2 regions of the Thermoclostridium stercorarium subsp. stercorarium DSM 8532 genome follow, and region 1 is predicted to be linked to the other one. Evidence: predicted binding sites of a transcription regulator. Region 1 holds the regulator's gene; the other holds the start of a gene.

Region 1 (10,362 bases):
AAATACCTGATGGCGTCAAGACCGTACTTCTCAACCAGAACGGCGGGATCAACCACATTACCTTTGGATTTGGACATTTTTCCGCCTTCAAGGATAAGCCAGCCATGTCCAAAAACCTGTTTCGGCAACGGCAAGCCCAGGGCCATAAGCATACACGGCCATATAATGGTATGGAAACGGACAATTTCCTTACCTACAAGATGTACATCGGCAGGCCAGTAACGCCGGAAATCCTCGTCATTGTCCGACAAGTATCCAAGCGCGGTGATGTAGTTTGACAGGGCGTCAATCCAGACATAAATGACATGCTTTTCATCAAATGTCACCGGAATACCCCATTTGAAGGAGGTCCTTGATACACAGAGATCTTCAAGCCCGGGTTTGATAAAATTGTTGATCATTTCGTTTCTTCTGGATGCAGGCTGAATGAAATCCGGGTTTTCCTCATAGTATTTAAGCAGCCGATCCTGGTACTTTGAAAGCCTGAAAAAGTAAGCTTCTTCCCTCGTTAATTCCACATCGCGGCCGCAATCAGGGCATTTGCCGTCTTTAAGCTGAGTTTCGGTCCAGAACGATTCACACGGGGTACAGTACCAGCCTTCATATTCGCCTTTATAAATATCGCCCTGATCATACAGCTTTTTGAAAATCTTCTGTACAGCTTTGACATGGTAATCGTCGGTTGTACGGATAAATTTATCATTGGTAATCTTCATCAGTTTCCACAGCTTCTTTATTCCGTCCACAATTCCGTCAACGTATTCTTTCGGGGATACGCCCTTTTCTTTTGCAATCCTTTCTATTTTCTGGCCATGCTCGTCAGTGCCGGTAAGAAACATTACGTCGTATCCCTGAAGCCTCTTATACCTGGCCATTACGTCTGCAGCAACGGTCGTATATGAATGGCCTATATGGAGCTTTCCGCTTGGGTAGTAAATCGGTGTCGTGATATAATAAGTCTTTCGATTTAAATTTTTCCCTTCCACGTTAAATCCTCCATTTTCACTCTATACTGAAATTCCACCGCCGGTCACAAAAATGACGGGGTGGTGTCGGTATTCACAGCGGCCTGTAAAGTCTTTTTTATGTATTTAATACTATCTTAATCCACTGTTTTTTTCAAGTCAGGGGTTTACAGCCAAAAAAACAACTATACCTTGAAGTTTTTGCCATAATGCTATATTCTTATACATGGTAAGAGCAGTTTCAGGCATCAGATATACATGATTCGCGTATATATCCGAATGCCGGTGATTCTTACCAGTCAACAAAACAAAGGTGATTACATGTTCAAGGTTGCGATAGGTCAGGACAGCCACAGATTTGATTTTGACAATCATGACAAGAAGCTTGTGCTCGGCGGGGTTTTTTTTGATGGTCCGCCTCTTAAGGGCAACAGCGACGCTGATGTGGTGCTCCATGCACTAACGAACGCAATATCGGGAATAACCGGGGTTAATATATTGGGCGAAACAGCCGACAGGCTCTGTCTGGAACAAGGCATAACCGACAGCAGCGTATATGTCAGGGAAGCATTGAAATATTTAAACGGAGAAATCTGCCATGTATCTTTTTCTGTTGAATGCTTAAAACCGAAAATAAGTCCTAAAATTCCCGACATGAAAAAATCCATTGCCCGATTGCTTAATATTGATGAAAAAAATATAGGAATCACCGCCACCACGGGCGAAGGTCTGACAGACTTTGGAAAGGGTTTGGGAATTCAGTGTTTCTGTATACTTACAGCGTTGGTAAAATAACCGGCCTTTTTACCATGAGCGGTGATTTTAAGTTTACCGAAAATCACCATACCATTCAAAGGAGTCTGAGAAATGCTTCGTATTGAAAACCTGACAAAAAAATACGGTAACAAGACGGCGGTTGACAACCTTTCGCTGCATGTCAAAAAAGGACTGATTTATGGTTTCATCGGCCATAACGGTGCCGGAAAAACAACCACTATTAAATGCTGCTGCGGTATACTGCATTTTGATGCCGGTGAAATTTATATTGACGGAGTATCCATTAAGGAAGATCCCCTCGGCTGCAAACGTAAAATAGCCTATATTCCGGATAATCCTTACTTATACGAATTTCTCACAGGCATAAAATACCTGAACTTCATCGCGGATATTTTCGCTATCCCGCAAACAGAAAGGGAAGAAAAAATAAGAAGATATGCTGATTTATTTGAACTCACCGCCGATCTTCCCCTTCCAATTTCAGCTTACTCCCGCGGCATGAAGCAGAAGCTGGCAATTATATCGGCGCTAATTCACGACCCAAAGCTTGTAATACTGGATGAACCTTTTGTGGGTCTTGATCCCAAAGCCACTCATCATTTAAAAAACATAATGCGTGAAATCTGCAGCAACGGAGGGGCGGTATTTTTCTCCACCCATGTTCTTGAAGTTGCTGAAAAGCTTTGCGACGAGGTTGCCATAATTAAAAACGGAAAACTTGTGATATCGGGCAGCATGGAAGAAGTTAAAGGCAACGACTCCCTTGAAGACATCTTTCTTGAACTGGAGGGAGAATAGGATATGCTTAAAGCTTTGATAATCACACGGCTTCATGCTTTATATAATTCCTTTTTCCACAAACCGGTATCAAGTAAGAAGCGTAATTTCGGTCTAAAAATAATAGTTGCCTTTTTTTCCCTGTATGTCATTGCAAGCTTCGTTTTTATGTTCAGCGCTTTTTTCTCCGGCATTTGCCAGCCGATGGTAAGTTCAGGCTTTACATGGCTGTATTTTGGTATTGCTGCAACTACGGCGATAAGTTTATGTTTTATCGGAAGCGTGTTTTTAACCAAAGGACAGTTGTTTGAAGCTCAGGACAATGAGCTTCTGATGAGCATGCCAATACCACCGGGGTATATTCTTTTTAGCAGAATTCTTGCACTTCTTTTTCTGAACTATGTCATTGAACTGTTTGTGCTGGTCCCTGCAGGCGCCGTTTACTGCATAAAATATAAAGTAACGACGACCGGTGTAGTTTTCTTCTTAATTGAATTTTTATTCCTTCCACTTATACCGCTGACGTTGTCCTGCATTTCAGGCTGGCTGCTCGCGTTTATAAGTGAAAGAGTACGTTACAAATCCTTTATCGTTACACTTTTGTCACTGATCTGCCTTGCTTTATACATCTATTTCATGGCACAGATTAATAAATATCTCGAAGCTTTGATCCGGAATGCAGGCTCCATCGGAATTAAAATCAAAAATTTTGTGTTGCCGGTATACCTTTTCGGAGCGGCATTGGAAAATAAGAATATATATAACCTGATAATATTCATTCTATGGGCCTTCGTTCCTTTCGCCGCAATTTATGCCTTACTGGCGCATAATTTTATCAGAATTGCCACAGCCAGAAAGGGACTTGCCAGAATAAAATACAAAAGACATCGGCTTAAGGTAAGCAGTCCAAAGTCCGCATTACTGCAGAAGGAGCTAAGGCGTTTTTCATCCAGTCCGACATATATCCTGAATGCTTCTTTCGGAGTTGTATTAATCCTTGCCTTTGCCGTAATACTGATTATTTATCCCAATTTGCCGGATTTAATAACCGAAAATTTTTCCGGGTCCGAAACATTCATTAATCCACTGCTTATTGCAATTATTTGTCTTTTATCATCAACGAACATTATATCCGCACCTTCCGTATCCCTTGAAGGTAAAAGTCTTTGGATTATGCAGTCATTACCGGTAGACGGGGCCGATGTACTGATTGCGAAGGCAAAGCTGCATATCGTAATCTGCCTGCCGGCCGTGTATTTCGCATCGCTGATCTGCATATTTGCGGCTAAAATGACACCGGTACAAATTTTCCTGATACTTACGCTTCCTGCAGTCATTACGGTATTCTGCGCAATGTTTGGAGTGGTTATAAACCTTCACTTCCCGAAATTTGACTGGATAAATGAAACAGTTGTTATAAAACAAAGCATGAGTACCGGTGTAGCGTCGCTCGCTGCCGTGGCTTTCATAATTCTTCCCATATTACTGTACGCTTTCCTGCTCGCCCGGATAATGCCGGCGGAAATTTTCATGCTTATTTGCTTAATCATATTCAGCGCACTGTGCCTTTGGATGTACCGATACCTTAAAACGAAGGGAAGCGTGATTTGGGCCAATCTTGGGCAATAAAAAAGAGTACCTCGCGGTACTCTAATTTTGTTTATCCTTTTTTTTCTGCTCCTGTTCCTCCATTTCCTTTATCCGATAGCCCAAAACCGCCAGACCATCACTCAGGTGCACGTTTTCAATCACCACATTGTGAGAAAGTTTAAGATCCTGAGGCGAGAAATTCCATATACCCTTAACGCCGAGTTCTGCGACTTTCTCCGCAACTTCTGCGGTTGCGTGGCTTGGAACGGTGAGTATTGCTATATCAACCACGTGAGTTTTCATAAACTCTTCAAGCCTGTCCATATGCATAATTTCAATCCCGTTTATATACTGCCCAACCCGGTTGGGGCTAATGTCAAAGATCCCTATAAGATCAAAACCCCGTTTTTTAAAATTTTCATAATTTGCCAGAGCATTACCCATGTTACCCGCGCCGATTATTATAGTTGTAAACCGTCTTTCCACGCCAAGTATTTTACCTATTTCTTTATAAAGGGTTTCGACGTTATATCCGTAACCCTGTTGCCCAAAGCCTCCGAAACAGTTTAAATCCTGACGTATCTGCGAAGCCGTGATTCCCATCCTTTCACTGAGCTCTTTTGACGATATTCTTTTTATATCCACTCTTAATAAGTCGGCCAGATATCGGTAATACCTGGGAAGCCTCCTTATAACGGCCATGGAGATTTTCTTTCCCATATTTAAACTCCTCCTGTATTTCATATAACTGCATTGAGACATTTAGCTGCACTCGGTTCTTAAACCGGCCGGCTGGAAATAATTATATAATAAATTGTAAATGTCTGGATTTATTATAGCACCTTTGTGATTTTTTTGTCAAGCTTTGTTATTAGGCAGAAATTCCCCATTCTCAGAGCGTACCCTGAGTGCCGGTTTTTTATTCAGGTATCTTTACTTCAAGCCCCATGCTTCTTAAATACAGTTTTAAATCCATTATTTTTATTTCCCCGAAATGAAACAGCGACGCCGCCAGTACCGCATCGGCCTTTCCTATGGTCAATGCGTCACGGAAGTGTTCAAGTTTTCCTGCCCCTCCTGAGGCAATTACAGGAATATTCACCGCTTCTGCAACCTGGCGTATCAATTCTATGTCATAGCCACTTTTTGTACCGTCCCTGTCCATGCTGGTAAGAAGTATTTCGCCTGCTCCCAGCAATTCAAGTTTTTTCGCCCACTCAACGGCATCAAGTCCGGTATTAACCCTGCCGCCGTTAATATAAACATCCCAGCCTGATGAGTCATTCCGCCTTTTCGCATCAATTGCCGCTATTACGCACTTGCTGCCGAAATTCATCGCCACTTCGGAAATCAACTCAGGATTTTTCATTGCCGCAGAATTTATCGCAATTTTATCGGCTCCTGCCAAAAGAACGCGTCTGAAATCGTCTACAGAGCGAATACCGCCCCCTACAATCAACGGTATACGTACTTTTTCCGCTATGCGTGAAATCATATCTGTAACGATGCCTCTGTTTTCAGTGGTTGCCGTAATGTCAAGAAAAACAATCTCATCCGCTCCTGCCTTCGAATATGCCACTGCGCATTCCACCGGGTCCCCGGCATCAATCAGATTCACAAAATTCACGCCCTTAACAACGCGTCCGTTATGAACGTCCAGACAGGGAATAACCCTTTTTACCGACATACCATCAACCCCGCTTGATTTATGGAATATTATAACCTTTTCCTTACGCCGATAGCAACACCTTTTTACACTTAGGTTTGCCATGTTATATACAAAACCAAACATACTGCTGCCGACAAAATTTTTAATACAAAAAGCGACTGTGCCTCTGAAAACTTAAGGATCAACAAAAAACCGGGATGAAATTTTCCCGGTCTTTTATCGTTATAAAAAAGCATTAAAACTCGTATCAGACTCAAAACACACTGCAAATTTGTCAGTCTTTTCATGTAACGTTCTGACAAGAAAAAACGGGGAATTGTCCCCATGCTTTTCAATCAAGATGAAAAGCTTTTTTCAAGTCATCAATCTGCTGATCATTGATTTCAACAACATTCCCTATGCTTTTTGCGGCAATCAGGGCTTTAGCGCTGAATTCCGCAACCTCAAGCCTGTCATACGCATTCAGCAGCGAGTTTCCCGTTACAATGACACAGTCATTCTCCACAAGGACTATCGGTGTCTGTGGCACAAATAAATCTGCCACCATTGCGGGCTGCATAAAACTTGAGCCAAACGGTATTTTAGGAATATCCCTGAGCAGAATATAGCTTTCGGGTATGGTCCTTGAATCGAAAGGCACGTCTGTAACCGCAAACGTCATTATATTGAACGGGTGAGCAATTATAATCGAGTTAACGTGGGGATGCTTTTCATATATATACTTATGCAACAAAACCGAACGGCTCGGAGTTTTTCCAGCTTCCTTCCTGCCGTTTTCTATGCGTACAAGCTGATCAACGTCGATGTATTTGCGATCCACGTTGTAAGGAGTAATGACAAAAGAGTTTTCATCAAGACGTGTGGAGAATGTCCCCTGAGTGCTGGTGAACAGCCTTTGATTGTAAGCCCTGTGTATAAGATCGCACATTTCCTTTCTTACAAGCCTTTCGTAACTGCTGTAGCCTTTCGGGACAAATTCCTCCATTTCAACATGTCTCTTTTGCTTTGAAATTTCCACATATCTTGGAGTAAGCGAAACAGGATTTCCTATTCTCCGGGCGTTTATTTCCAGGCGCGCACTGAAATCAAGGGTCTCAAATGCCATAAATGCCTGGAACAGATCCTTTCCCACCACAACTGCGCCGTGATTTTCAAGCAATACCGTGTTTATTCCCTGCCTCAGTACTTTTGCAATTTTTTCGCCGAGCTCATCACTTCCGGGAAGACCATACTCAGCCATACCAACTTCCCCGCAGATAAGATTAACATCGGGTATGAGCCTTGTATCAGGAATTTTTCTTACAATACTGAAAGATACCAGCGCAGGCGAATGGGCGTGCAGAACCGCGCCGACATCGGGTCTTTGCTTATATGTGGAAAGATGAAACGGAAGCTCGCTGGAAGGCTTGTGTTTTCCGATGATTGTTCCGTCGGGTTTCACCTGGACAATGTCCTTTGTTGTAAGTGAACCCTTGTCTATACCGGCAGGGGTTATCCAAACATCTCCGTTTTCGTCCTTAATTGATAAATTCCCTCCTGATGTCGTGGTCATCCCGTACCCATAAATCCTTTCCATTATCATAACAATCTGTTCCGCCGGATGCAGCAATTCAAATTTCATAAAATACACTCCTTTTCATAAGACCCCCGACAGTCTCGGAAATTCTCGGTTCCGGAACTTTATTACAATTTTGAACAGGAGCCGGAAATTAAATATTATATATCTTAAGCATGCACTGCACTGTCAGCAGCATTCAAATATCATTCGGCAGTTTAAATAATATAATAGCACAAATTTATGATTTCGGATTAACAAAAGCTTAACATAATTGAAAGAAAAATTTTAATGTTTTGACCAATACAAATGTGGTTATATAAAAATATATTCTTGTGCGCAGGGGTGGTAAAGTGGATTATTTTCTAACATTCCTTGAGGGAATAATAACATTCATCTCTCCATGCCTGCTGCCTATGCTGCCGGTTTACATTTCATATTTCGCAGGGCAGGATTCAAAGGGCGACAGGAAAAAAGCATTAATAAACGCCCTGGGTTTTGTGGTCGGTTTTACAATAATTTTCATTATCATGGGAGCACTCGCAGGTTCGGTGGGAGGTTTTCTGAGAAAAAATCAGGTGTTTGTAAACCTGATTACAGGGCTGATTGTGATTGTTTTCGGCTTAAACTTCTTGGGTGTCGTGAACATTCCACTGCTTAACCGTACAAGGATTCTGGGTTTATCAAATAATGATCCCAAGTTTCTTCATACCGTGCTTTTCGGCCTGGTATTTTCAATCAGCTGGACGCCTTGTGTAGGCGTATTTCTCGGCTCGGCACTAATGCTAGCGGCCTACGGCGGAGAAAGTTTAAAAGGAATATTAATGCTGTTGTGCTTTTCACTGGGGCTCGGTATTCCGTTTGTCATAAGTGCGGTATTAATAGACCGGTTAAAAACATCCTTTGATTTCATAAAAAGAAATTACCGCGTTATCAACACATTATCGGGATCGCTGCTTGTGCTGATCGGCATTCTGATGGCAACCGGCCTTATGGGAAAATTTGTTTCACTGCTGTCGTCATAATATAAATAACATTTAACCACTGGAGGTTTCTATGAGCTCAAAAGTCAGAACAATAACCGGAATGCTTTTGTTAGCCGTTATTTTAGCCGGAGCATATATAGCCTACAACAAATTAAGCCTGATGAACCAACCTGATATCACAGTCCCCGGCGCAGGCAAAACAGGGCAGGCGAATAACAGCACGTCGGGCGAAACAATAACCGATATCTCCGGAAACAATGAAAACACCGATACCACCGACAATTCAGATACCGGTGCACCGGGAAAAAACGAGGATATGCAGTCCGGAGATGAAAAACAGCAGAGCGAGGAACAGAAATATAAAGCCTTTGATTTTACCGTATATGACAGTGAAGGCAAAGAAGTTAACCTTTCGGAGTTCTTCGGAAAACCTATAATTATAAATTTCTGGGCCACGTGGTGCCCGTACTGCATACAGGAAATGCCTCTTTTCGAACAGGGCTTCAGTAAATACAAAGACGACATTCACTTTATGATGGTGCAAAGCATTGACGGAATAAAAGACACAAAGGAAAAGGGGGAAAAATTCATAAATGATAACGGTTACACTTTCCCTGTTTATTTTGACCTCGATCTTGACGCAACTGCTACATACCAGGCTTATTCCCTGCCTACAACCGTGTTCATCGACAGGGACGGATATCTTAAGGCATACCATCGCGGAATGCTGACCGAGGAACTTTTTCAGAAAGGAATTGACTTACTTCTTGAATAGTTTGCAGAAAATTCAGTCCTGCATTTCAGTAAGGTTTTTCCAGTATTTTTTAGGCATAAAACGCATCTGGGCGCGGGGATTCCTGCGCTCTTTTATTGCTATTGATTTGAAAAAGGCTTTCCAAAGAGCTGCATATTCATCTTCTTCGACGGTTTTTTCATCACCGACCTGAGGAACCTTGTCGGTTATCACCAGTTCGCTGCCGTCAAAAACCGCACTTATGTTTCTCTTTCTGTCATGAATTATAAAGGACTGCATTGAAAGCCTTCGCACAAAATGAGGCGCAATTAAAATGGTAATGTTATAATCAGGCTCATATCCTGCATAGAAAATTCCCTCTGTAACTTCCTTGAACCTCAGAAGCCCGAGAAATCGGTGGGCTTCCCTTCCCACTTTTCTGTCGAGGTCAATTATTTTGCTTATTCTTTGATCCTGCAGATAGTCGGTAACCCTTCCGCCCATTTTGTAGCCAATTCTCAAAAAATAATAAATCAAATCGGGCGCATTTTCATCTTCACTCAGCCATGCACGGTAAACAATCTCCTGCGCCCTTTGGGATATTTTTTTTGGAATGGACAAATACACCCGCTCAAACTTGCCCATATCGGTTTCAATTTCCTTAACCTCATCCAGAAAGGACGGGATGTAGGTCGCTTTGTTTTTAATTGACACATCCCGTTCCTTTGATGAATATGCTTCAAATACGCAGGTTAACAAGCCTTCAAAACTGCCGTCGAACAGATAAACCATAAAATCACTCTTTCACCTGTTCATTCCCTTCAGTATTCTTTTCCTGCTTCGCACGCTCAAAAATTTCTCTAATCTCCGACGGGCTGAACACATATTTCGATCTGCAGAAATGGCATACAAGTTCTGTCTCCTTATTATCGGCGGCTATTTCCTCCAAATCCTTAATACCAAGGCTAAGCAAGTTTCTTTCCATCCTCTCCCTTGAACAGGTACATTTAAACCTGACCGGTCTGGTATCCAGATATACCAGTTCTTTCCCCGGCAGTACCTCGTCGAGGATATTCTCCAGCGTTCTGTCAGGTGCAAGCATTTTCGTTATAGGCGGCATTTTCTCTACGCATTTCTCAAGCCATGAAATGTCTTCTTCGCTGCACCCAGGCATCAGTTGTATGAAAATCCCGCCGGAGTTCACAATATCGCCGTTCCTGTCAACAAGAACCCCAAGGCTTGTTACGGTTGGTGTCTGCTCCGAAACGGCGTAATAGTAAGTTATATCTTCGGCAATTTCCCCCGATACC
Region 2 (10,362 bases), 1.1 Mb from region 1:
CCCTGCTACATTTGCTATTATGCATGTATCAAACTTTCTTAAAAAGGGTATTTCGTCCCGGACGAAGGCATGAACGCCCGGATTCTGAAGTCCAACACTGTTCAGAATTCCCGCAGGGGTTTCGGCTATTCTGGGCGGCGGGTTTCCTTTCCGCGGAGCCAATGTAAGCCCCTTCACCGAAATACCTCCTAAAAGATTCAAATCAAAAAATTCACTGAACTCCCTTCCGAAACCGAACGTGCCTGAAGCCGCAATCACAGGATTTTTCAGTTTTAATCCGGCAATATTAACAGTTAAGTCCAAGAATGCTTCCTCCCCAAATTCATTATTCAAAAATCACTTCTTCCGCCCTGAATACGGGCCCGTCCCTGCATATACGCTCATATGCCCAGTCATCGTTATGTTTTATCCTGCAAACACATACCAGACATGCCCCTATTCCGCAGCCCATACGCTGTTCCATTGAAACTTCGCAGAATATGCCTCTTTCATTACATGCGTCGGCCACCTTTATCATCATCGGCGCAGGCCCGCAGGTATAAACCCTGTCAGGTCTCTCTTTTTCAAGATATTTCAAAAAAGGCGTTGTCACCGGCCCTTTTTCTCCGAAACTTCCATCGTCGGTTGATATGATAAGCTGATCTGCCGCTTTTTCGAAGTCCTTTCCCAAAACAACCAGCCCCCCGGACCTGAAGCCAAGGAATGCCGCTTTGTAAGCACCGGCACTTTTTTCCAGCAAATACAGCAGCGGAAATATCCCAATACCCCCGCCGACAACACAGATCCTTTCTCCTTTTTCAGGAAGTGTAAACCCTCTGCCGAGCGGCCCGATGCAATCCACGGCATCGCCTTCTTTCAGGCATGACAAAATCCTCGTGCCCTTTCCCCTGACCATAAATGCAATATCAAAAGTGTTTTCAGGGCCATGAGTCCTTAAAATACTTACAGGGCGCCTTAAATATGTATCCAGGCCGTCACAGCACTTGATGTTAACAAACTGCCCGGGGGCTGCGTTATGAGAAATTTTTTCGGATTTCAGCCTGAGAAGGTAAATATTCTCCGCAAGTTTTTCATTTTTGACAACCACAGCATTAAAATTCATAATTATCCTCCACAACCCTTCAGCCTTTCAAAAACATCATACACGCTAAGACGTTCCAGCTCAATAAATGATTCCCTTTCAAGAATCATCCCGAGATCATGGGCGTCTGACGACGTAATAAGGAATTTCCCGGAATATTCAGGATATTTGTCAAGAAAATCTGTCTTTGTCGTATATCTTGACAGTTCCAGAGTTTTAAAGCCTAAATCTTCGGGTACTGAACCAAGATTTGATATGATACTGTAAGAATTTCTGTCCACATGGGCGGGCACGGGAACCCCACCCATTTCGCGAACCAGTGAAACACATTTGTATAAATCAAGTTTTGTGGCAGCCGTCAGAAGGTGTTCCACCTTTCTCACCGGCCGGTCGTTTTCATCCATAATCCACTGTTCTCCGAAAATATCTTCCCTGTTAGTTATATCGGTATAGAAGTCCTTTAAAGCGGCCTGCATGTTTAAAGCACTTTCCAATGAAGGAAAATAGCAAAGGATATGTATTTCTTCGCTGGTTTCAAGTTCAAGGCCGGGAATAAATAAAATCCCCACTTCACCGGCTACTTTTGCAACGGCTTCAAGGTTTCCGGTATGGTTATGATCGCATACCGAAATTATATCAAGCCCTTTTATTTTCGACATCATTACGATATTGCCGGGGGTCATGTCATTGCTCGCACACGGCGAAAGGCAGGAATGAATATGCAAATCCACAGCCGCTTTAACCATGGCTCAACTCCGAACTTTTTAGATAATAATTTACACATATTTCATAACTTGTGTGCGGAGCCCGAATTATAATTATTCCCTTTTCAGCTGCTTTGCTGACGGTAATCTCCTCAACCTCAATATTCTCTGGAATGACTATGCATGCGGCATTGGTAAGATACGCCACGGCAACAATATTAACGTTTGTATGCACCGTAACCCACATGTTCCCGTCTTTTACGCGCGCCATCGCCATGCTTAAAAGATCGCAGATATAAACCCCTGTTATCTCTGTTTTATCCGCTTTGTCGGCACATGTCAATATTTCGTATCCGAATTGCTCCGTAAAATCCTTAACCGTCATTTGTTTTCCCCCTGCCTGAACCATCCTGTTTTGTTCTGTAAATATGCTCAAAGGCTTTCATCTGATCGGCCAGATCAGAAACCTTTTCCCTCAGTTTGAAAATGCAGTCGGTTTCAAACGCAAGCCCTCTGACTATATCCTCGGCAAGGGCACGGCAATTTGGTGAACCGCAGGCGCCGCAGTCAAGACCGGGAAGTCCGTCATTTATTTCTTCCAGTTTCTGCATTTTTATCATTGCCTTCATCACGTTTTCATCAAGCTTTAATATAGGCTTGTATTCCATGTCCTTTGTCCATAACAAATCCTGATAATCGGCCGCTGTGTTTTCGGAGGAAAAATCCTTACTTTTCGCTCTGTTAACCTGACATTTCAGGTTTGTTTTTGCAACAAACGGATTGACCGCAGTCAAAGGACCTCCAAGGCATCCTTCAATACAGGACAGCGCCTCGACGAAATCCACATCCTTCAGTTTCTCTTCAACTATTTCTTCAAATATGGCTATAACATTGTGAATACCATGAACCGCCAGTGTTTTGGGTCTTTCAAGGGCGGCACACTCGCCCCCCGAGCCCGCCCATCCGACGCCATAAGCTCCGGATGAGACCAGCTCACAGTCACAATCCGGTGGTATGTTTTTCATTTTTTCCATCAGTTTAATATGTATATCCTTTATTGAAAAAACGCCGTTCACAGAAGATTCCTTTTTTTCATACGGCGCCTTTACGCTTGTAACCTTGGCAGCGCATGGAGATATAAAAAATACCCCTACTTTTTCAGCAGGAATATTTTTCTCGGAAACAACGGTTTGTTTGGCTATTCTTGCTGCAACCTCCATCGGGGATTCCAATTTCAGTATATTGTTAATCAAATTCGGGAACCGTACCTGAATTAAACGGACTACAGCGGGACATGCGGATGATATAAGAGGTTTTCTGACTTTTCCGGATTTTAATATGTGTCGTGTCGCATCAGACACTATTTCAGCCGCCCGCGCCACTTCAAAAACCCAGTCAAAGCCAAGTTCCGTCAGCCCTTTCAGGATTCTTTCCCTTGAATATTCCTTCCCGAACTGACCATACAGTGACGGAGCCGGCAGCGCCACCCTGAATTCATATTCGTTCATTACCGAAAGCGGATCGGTAACAGCCTTTTTGGCATGATACGGGCATACGCGGATGCACTCTCCACAGTCTATACACCGTTCATTAATAATCATGGCCTTTCCGTTTCTGACCCGTATGGCTTCGGTAGGGCAATGTTTTATGCAGTTGGTGCATCCACGGCATTTTTCCTTTTCGAGTGTAACCGAATGGAAATATTCAGCCATATTACTGCCCTTTCCTAATACAGATATATTGTTATATAAACTCTTGTTCCTTTATTGAGTTCACTTTCTATAACAAATTTATCAGAATTTTTTTTGATGTTTGACAAGCCCATGCCCGCTCCAAATCCCATTTCCCTGATATAGTCGGGCGCGGTGGAATAACCTTCCTGCATCGCAAGCTCAATATCCGCTATCCCGGGTCCCTCGTCATAAACCAGTATCTCGATCCTGTCTTCAAAAATTTCAACACGGGCTTTTCCCCCATTCCCATGTATCACAGCGTTGAGTTCGGCCTCATACATGGCAATGGATGTTCTTTTAATAATAGTCGGATTTACACCCAACTGAGTTAATAATTTTCTGACATTACTTGACGCTTCCCCTGCCCGTGAAAAATCATTGGCAGGAATATCGTATTCTTTCCTGATAAGACTACTCACATTCGCTTCCTTTTCCTACAATTCCGGCTTTGTATAAAACTCCGCAGGCGGTAAACATGGATAAGTTCGTCGACAGAAGAACAATACCCTTTTCTTCTGCCAATTTGCACATCTCACTCGTGGGCTTTTTACCGCGGACGAATACAACCACCTGCATATCCATCATTTCGGCCGTTCTAATAACCTGAGGATTTATAAGACCTGTAAGAAGCATTGCATTTTCTTTTGAAAATGCCATTACATCGCTCATTAAATCGGCGCCGCACGCCGATTTGATGTCGATATCCATTTTATCGGCACATGTGTGAATTTCTGCATTAAGCAGATCCCTAATCTGACTTAATACCATACAACACCTCATTAAAACAAAACGGTAATATTTTTTGTCAAAACAGCGTCAATTTTATCACCGAACGGAAATTTCGCTTATAAAAAGCCGCCAAATCAAGGCGGCTTTTTATTACTGCTTACTGCTGAGATATTCGTTCAAATCATCCACAAGTTTACTGGGATCTATGCCATGCACGGCACATGCATCCTTAATGCTTTCGAAATAAGAAGAAGGACACCACAGGCAATGCATCCCGTGCTTCATGAAAATCGGCGCCGTGCCTTCGTCCAGCTCAAGCACATCTTTAATAAGCATATCTTCGTTAACTTTTGCCATTTCATAAACCTCCCTGTTAAATTTGATTAACATCAACCGTCAACGGCCAATACTATATATTATATACCCAGAATCCATCAGCCGGGACAGAAATTTTCCAAAATACAAAATTAATTTTACAATTTAAGTTTATTATACCCCAAAGTCGAAATAAACTTCAATATTAAAATTTCTCCCGGTTTTATCGGATTTTTGCACAGCATACAATTAATCTAAAAAGCTCTTGTTATATTGACTGAAAAAGAATATTGTGATAATTTTAACACAAGCATATTTTACTAATCTTCTGTGGGGAGGTGCATAACATGACGTTAAACGTCGTTCTGGTTGGTATGGTGGTCGTTTTTGGCGCACTTGTACTGCTGACACTCTTTATCAAATTGTATTCCTCAATAATCTCGAGATTCAGTAAAACCAAAAACAGCAGCGACATAAATGACAATGATAACGTTCCCAGGAAAGAAACTGTAAAAAACACCGGTATTAATTCAGCCAATTCATCTCCACAGGGTATAAACCCGGAACTCATCGCTGCGATTACCGCTGCGGTCGTAGCCGCGATGGGTGGCTCAGGTACCGGTTTCAGAGTCAGATCAATCAAGCGTATCGGCCATACAACCCCTGTATGGAATGTCGCAGGAAGAAACGAATATATACTTACAAGGCTATAAAAAATCATCAGTAAGAGGAGATTATTATGTGGCAGAATTTTGTTAATGCAATATCCGATCTTATTCAGGAATCCGGTTTTGCTAATATGACACCTCTTCATTTCGTCATGATAGTAATTGCGTGCATTTTCCTGTACCTTGCCATTGTGAAAAAGTACGAACCCCTGTTGCTGGTTCCGATATCTTTCGGTATGCTCGCAGCAAATCTTCCTCTGGGAGGGTTAATGCATCCGGAGCTGTGGGATAAAACCCCCATTGACTATGGCGCAATACTTCATGAAGGCGGTCTGTTTGATATACTTTACCTCGGTGTTAAGCTGGGAATATTCCCGCCGCTGATCTTCCTTGGAATAGGCGCAATGACCGATTTCGGCCCGCTGATTGCGAACCCGAGCAGTTTATTATTGGGAGCCGCCGCCCAGTTCGGAATTTTCGGAACATATGCGGCAGCTATGGCTCTTGGCAAATTCACCGAAAAACAGGCAGCTTCAATAGCCATCATCGGAGGCGCCGACGGTCCTACGGCAATATGGCTTACTACAAAACTTGCGCCTGAACTTTTAGGACCGATTGCGCTGGCGGCATATTCGTACATGGCCCTCGTTCCGGTAATCCAGCCGCCGATTATGAAAGCTCTTACCACAAAAAAAGAACGGGAAGTTGTTATGAAACAGCTTCGCCCCGTATCAAAAACCGAAAAAATTCTCTTCCCAATTGTCGTTACACTTCTTACGGTTTTGCTTGTTCCGTCAGCCGCTCCGCTCATTTCAATGCTTATGCTCGGTAACCTTTTCAGAGAATGCGGCGTTGTAGAACGTTTGAGCGATACGGCCCAAAACGCATTGATAAATATAATTACAATTTGTCTTGGCCTTACGGTTGGAGCTACCGCAAGCGCAGACAAGCTCAGCCAGCCGGGTTTTGGATTGCAGGCACTTCTGATTATAGTACTTGGTTTGATTGCTTTCTCCTTTGGAACCGCGGCAGGCGTACTGTTTGGCAAGATCATGTATTGGGCCACCGGAGGTAAAGTAAATCCCTTAATAGGTTCCGCAGGAGTATCTGCCGTTCCCATGGCAGCCCGCGTTTCACAGAAGGTAGGCCAGGAAGCAAATCCGCAGAATTTCCTGCTGATGCACGCCATGGGCCCAAATGTTTCAGGTGTTATAGGCTCTGCTATTGCAGCAGGTGTTCTGCTGTCGATGGTTGGATAAAAATAATTTTAAAAAAGACAAGTCATCTTGACTTGTCTTTTTTTATGTCTTAATATTACCATAAATTAGCTAATTATTAGACAATGTCGATGGATATATATATAATAAATTAAAAATATTCGCTTATGCCCGGGGAAAATCCCTGTGGAATGCAATAAAGCATAGAAAGGCTGTTGTATAAGGTGGTTGGAATGAAATATGTTGTTGTTATAGGGGACGGCATGGCAGATTATCCCGTACCCGAATTACATAACAGAACTCCTCTCGAAGCCGCAAGAAAACCTAATATGGATTATCTTGCAAAAAACGGGGAAATGGGACTTGTCAAAACAGTTCCCGACGGTCTTCAGCCCGGCAGTGACGTGGCCAATCTTTCGGTGTTCGGATATAATCCCAAACTGTATTACACCGGCCGTTCACCCCTTGAAGCGGTGAGCATGGGCGTATCCCTTGGCGAGAACGATGTTGCCGTAAGATGTAACCTGGTTACCCTATCCGATGAGGAAAAATATGAAGACAAAACGATGATTGATTACAGTGCCGGCGAAATTACCACCATTGAAGCCAGGGAATTGATAAAGGCAATATCCGAAAAACTTAATTCCGACGAGTTTTCGTTCTATCCCGGAATCAGCTACAGGCACTGCCTTGTGTGGAAAAACGGGAATCTTAACCTGAACCTCACTCCGCCCCATGACATAAGCGGTAAAAAAATCGGGGATTACCTTCCAAAAGGTGAGGGCGGTGAGCTTTTGCTGTCACTTATGAAAGAAAGCACAAAAATACTTAAAAACCATCCGATAAACAGGGAACGTATAAGAAAAGGTCTTAACCCCGCCACTTCCATTTGGCTCTGGGGTCAGGGGAGAAAACCGTCCCTCGAGACTTTTTATGACAAGTTTAAGCTTTCAGGAAGCGTAATATCGGCAGTGGATTTGGTCCGCGGCATAGGAATGCTTGCAGGACTCAAGCCCGTGTATGTTGAAGGCGCGACGGGTAATCTCCACACAAATTACAGGGGTAAGGCAATGGCCGCCCTGGAAGAACTGGAATCCGGCAGGGATTTTGTTTACATCCATGTGGAAGCGCCGGACGAATGCGGACATCAAGGACTTGCTGAAAGCAAGGTAAAAGCCATAGAACTTATCGATTCCGAACTTCTGGGGCCTTTGCTTCAGGGGCTTTCAAAATGGGACTATTCCCTGCTGCTTCTTCCGGACCACCCTACACCGCTTTCCACAAGAACCCATTCGGGAGATCCTGTTCCGTATGTGCTTTACCGGAAAAATAAACCGATGAAAAACAATTATGAATGTTATTCTGAAAAAAGCGCGGCATTGACGGGGATTTTCGTTGAAAAGGGACATACTCTTATTGAAAAGTTAATAAATTCATGAATTTTGCAAAATAACTCATAAAAAAGCGGTTCAGCGTTTGCTGAACCGCTTTTGTTGCATTTATTCAACTTCAAGCAGTACATCCAACGGCGGAATTTTGATCTTCTGACCAAGCATGATTTTATCGTATGGCGCAGGTATATTATTGTATTTGCCGAGTTTTTCAACGTAAATATAATTATCGCCGTAAAATTTTCTTGCTATCGAAGACAGCGTATCCCCCTGCTGGACGGTATATTCCTGCACCGGTGCTTCAGTAGGTGTAGGTTCCTCGGTCGGTTCAGGAGTTACCTCCGGCGTAGGCGTCGGCGTTAATGTGGCTATCGGAGTAGGCTCAATGACTTCATCTCCGGGATCACTTAAGTTTTTCATAAGGTTCTTTATAAAAAAGAACAGTATCAAAATAATCAGAACAGCCGTAAGAAATACAGCCACGTAATAAATTATGTTTTCATATTTCCTGATGCTGCTTTTCCTGTACTTATAAGTCGGCGGAGGTACATTTTTCGGCTCCGGGGATTTTGACTTCAAAGGAGCTTTTTTGGGGGCGGCAGCAGATTTAATTCTTTCAATGCTTACCACCATGGCGGTCATATCGTCGCCGCATTCCTTTTTCATTGCCTCGTTTACCATTCTATAGGCTATGTACGTGCTGTCGCTGCGCATTAAAAGTATGTCCCTGATATTATCCTCACCGAGGGTATCATAAATCCCGTCGCTTATTAGAAGAAATTTATCCCCTTCAAATAATTCGATCGGTTCTGTATATGAAACGACAATATCGTCAGCCCTGTCGTTTACCCGAAAATTATCTTCGATGTCTTCGAAATCATCAATGTCTTCCATTTCCTCGCTGTATTCACCGACAACGCCGGACTCAATTAAAGGCTGCGCCTTTTGCTGCATGGTGGATACACGTTTGAAAACACCGCCATGACAGTAAAAAACACGGCAGCTGCCGTATGTAAACACCACTGCCTTGCCGTCGTTAATCAGCAGACCGGCGAAACCCATTTTACGTTCCGGAGAATTTTCGGGAACATCATTCATATCATGAAAACTTTTAAGGTATTTGGCCGTTTCGGTAACCCTCGTGGTGAGTTCCCTTGTTTTATAATCAATATCTCCGTCCTGCACGGTTATTTTCTCGTGAAATTTGCCAATTTCCCTGAGGATCGACAAATTCATTTTCTGTTCTTCATCGGAATATTCCATGTGATCGGCAACGGCGAAGAAAAATTCGCTTCCGCGATGATCTACCGATGCTTCGATATTGTCAATGTTACGTTCGGACAAAAACTTACCGTTCATGTAAAAATCATCCCGGTTTTCTTCCTGTTCGCAACCTTTTCGTGAATATACGCACGCGTTTACCTTCAACAAATCACTCATCTGGAATTTTCCTTCTTTCGACAAGTTTTGGATATTCCTTATCCTATCATATCATAAGGAGAAATTGGTTTCAACAAAAAACGAGGCAATGTATGTCAATTTTTATGAAAAATTTGTTACAATTTAACATTAATTTTTCAATTTGTAAACAAAGGGTGGCAAATTTGCCACCCGTGTGCTTTATTGTTTCTGCTGCTGAGGTATGAACGTTGCGCAGTCTGTTTCTTCGCTGGAAGAAGCATTGCGGGGCTGCACTTCTATTCTTTCTGCTGAGCATCTGTCACCGGCCATATAGTAATAACAGCTGTTTACCACACATTTAACACCTTCATTTGGTTTATCCATCTTCTGAACTTGCATAACCAGTCACACCCTCCTTTACTTTCCGAATTTGTCCATTAACGTAAAGGACATCATGCTTTTTTGCTTTATCACAGCGTAAGTGGGTCATTAATATAATCTGCTTAAATATATTTTTAATACAAAACAAATTTTAGAAACGCTGATTAAGTTTTTAACATTCATTGTATTCCGGATATGTATTCGATATAATATAATTACTTATAATTTACCGACTGGTACTTAAATTAATTTTATTAAGTTTTCGGGTGGGGTAGTTTTTTATGAAAAAAGACAAAATAAAATATTTCGAGGTCAGAAAAATAGTAGATCTGAGAGACATGGTCAGACAAAGCGCCGAACTGTATCCCGATTGCAGCGCATTCACCCTCAAAGACAGCAACGGAAATTTTACATCGGTTACATATAAAAAATTCCTTGAAACGTTAAATGAACTCGGAACGGCACTTCTTGATTTGGGGTTGAAAAACGCCAAAATAGCCGTTATGAGTGAAAACAGGTACGAATGGTGCCTTACATATCTTGCTGTTGTCAACGGAGTAGGGATCATAGTGCCTCTGGACAGGGAACTTCCCCTTAATGAAGTCGTTTCACTTCTCACCCGTTCGGAAGCAACAGCAATTGTTACGTCTGCAAATTATATTCAAAACATTATTAATATAAAAAAGAACCTGCCTGATTTGAAATACATTATAAGCATGGATCCGCCTGGGGAAGAAAACAA

What was found. Region 1 encodes Rex, which represses fermentation and respiration genes when NADH is low (regulators of the CRP and FNR family bind a similar motif). Its sites were predicted from a motif close to ATTGTTAANNNNTTAACAAT; they were not measured.
Region 2: the regulator Rex is predicted to act here: its motif matches at 4,852-4,871, upstream of CST_RS02955 (OadG family transporter subunit).

Annotation. Positions count from the first base shown of each region.
Region 1 covers NC_020134.1:2,493,119-2,503,480, forward strand. Annotated here, with positions in the region: gene metG (methionine--tRNA ligase) at 1-986, opposite strand, end outside; gene ispF (2-C-methyl-D-erythritol 2,4-cyclodiphosphate synthase) at 1,287-1,760, shown strand; gene CST_RS10785 (ABC transporter ATP-binding protein) at 1,833-2,540, shown strand; gene CST_RS10790 (ABC transporter permease) at 2,544-4,148, shown strand; gene CST_RS10795 (redox-sensing transcriptional repressor Rex) at 4,170-4,829, opposite strand; gene hisF (imidazole glycerol phosphate synthase subunit HisF) at 5,029-5,796, opposite strand; gene CST_RS10810 (class II aldolase/adducin family protein) at 6,110-7,399, opposite strand; gene CST_RS10815 (cytochrome c biogenesis CcdA family protein) at 7,687-8,358, shown strand; gene CST_RS10820 (TlpA family protein disulfide reductase) at 8,390-9,094, shown strand; gene CST_RS10825 (TIGR03915 family putative DNA repair protein) at 9,107-9,844, opposite strand; gene hslO (Hsp33 family molecular chaperone HslO) at 9,849-10,362, opposite strand, start outside.
Region 2 covers NC_020134.1:663,597-673,958, reverse strand. Annotated here, with positions in the region: gene CST_RS02995 (dihydroorotate dehydrogenase) at 1-303, opposite strand, end outside; gene CST_RS02990 (dihydroorotate dehydrogenase electron transfer subunit) at 326-1,102, opposite strand; gene CST_RS02985 (PHP domain-containing protein) at 1,105-1,827, opposite strand; gene CST_RS02980 (hypothetical protein) at 1,820-2,170, opposite strand; gene CST_RS02975 ([Fe-Fe] hydrogenase large subunit C-terminal domain-containing protein) at 2,160-3,497, opposite strand; gene CST_RS02970 (ATP-binding protein) at 3,512-3,937, opposite strand; gene CST_RS02965 (DRTGG domain protein) at 3,930-4,286, opposite strand; gene CST_RS02960 (DUF1858 domain-containing protein) at 4,398-4,604, opposite strand; gene CST_RS02955 (OadG family transporter subunit) at 4,910-5,275, shown strand; gene CST_RS02950 (sodium ion-translocating decarboxylase subunit beta) at 5,302-6,489, shown strand; gene CST_RS02945 (cofactor-independent phosphoglycerate mutase) at 6,681-7,886, shown strand; gene CST_RS02940 (LysM peptidoglycan-binding domain-containing protein) at 7,947-9,278, opposite strand; gene CST_RS02935 (DUF1540 domain-containing protein) at 9,459-9,638, opposite strand; gene CST_RS02930 (AMP-dependent synthetase/ligase) at 9,902-10,362, shown strand, end outside.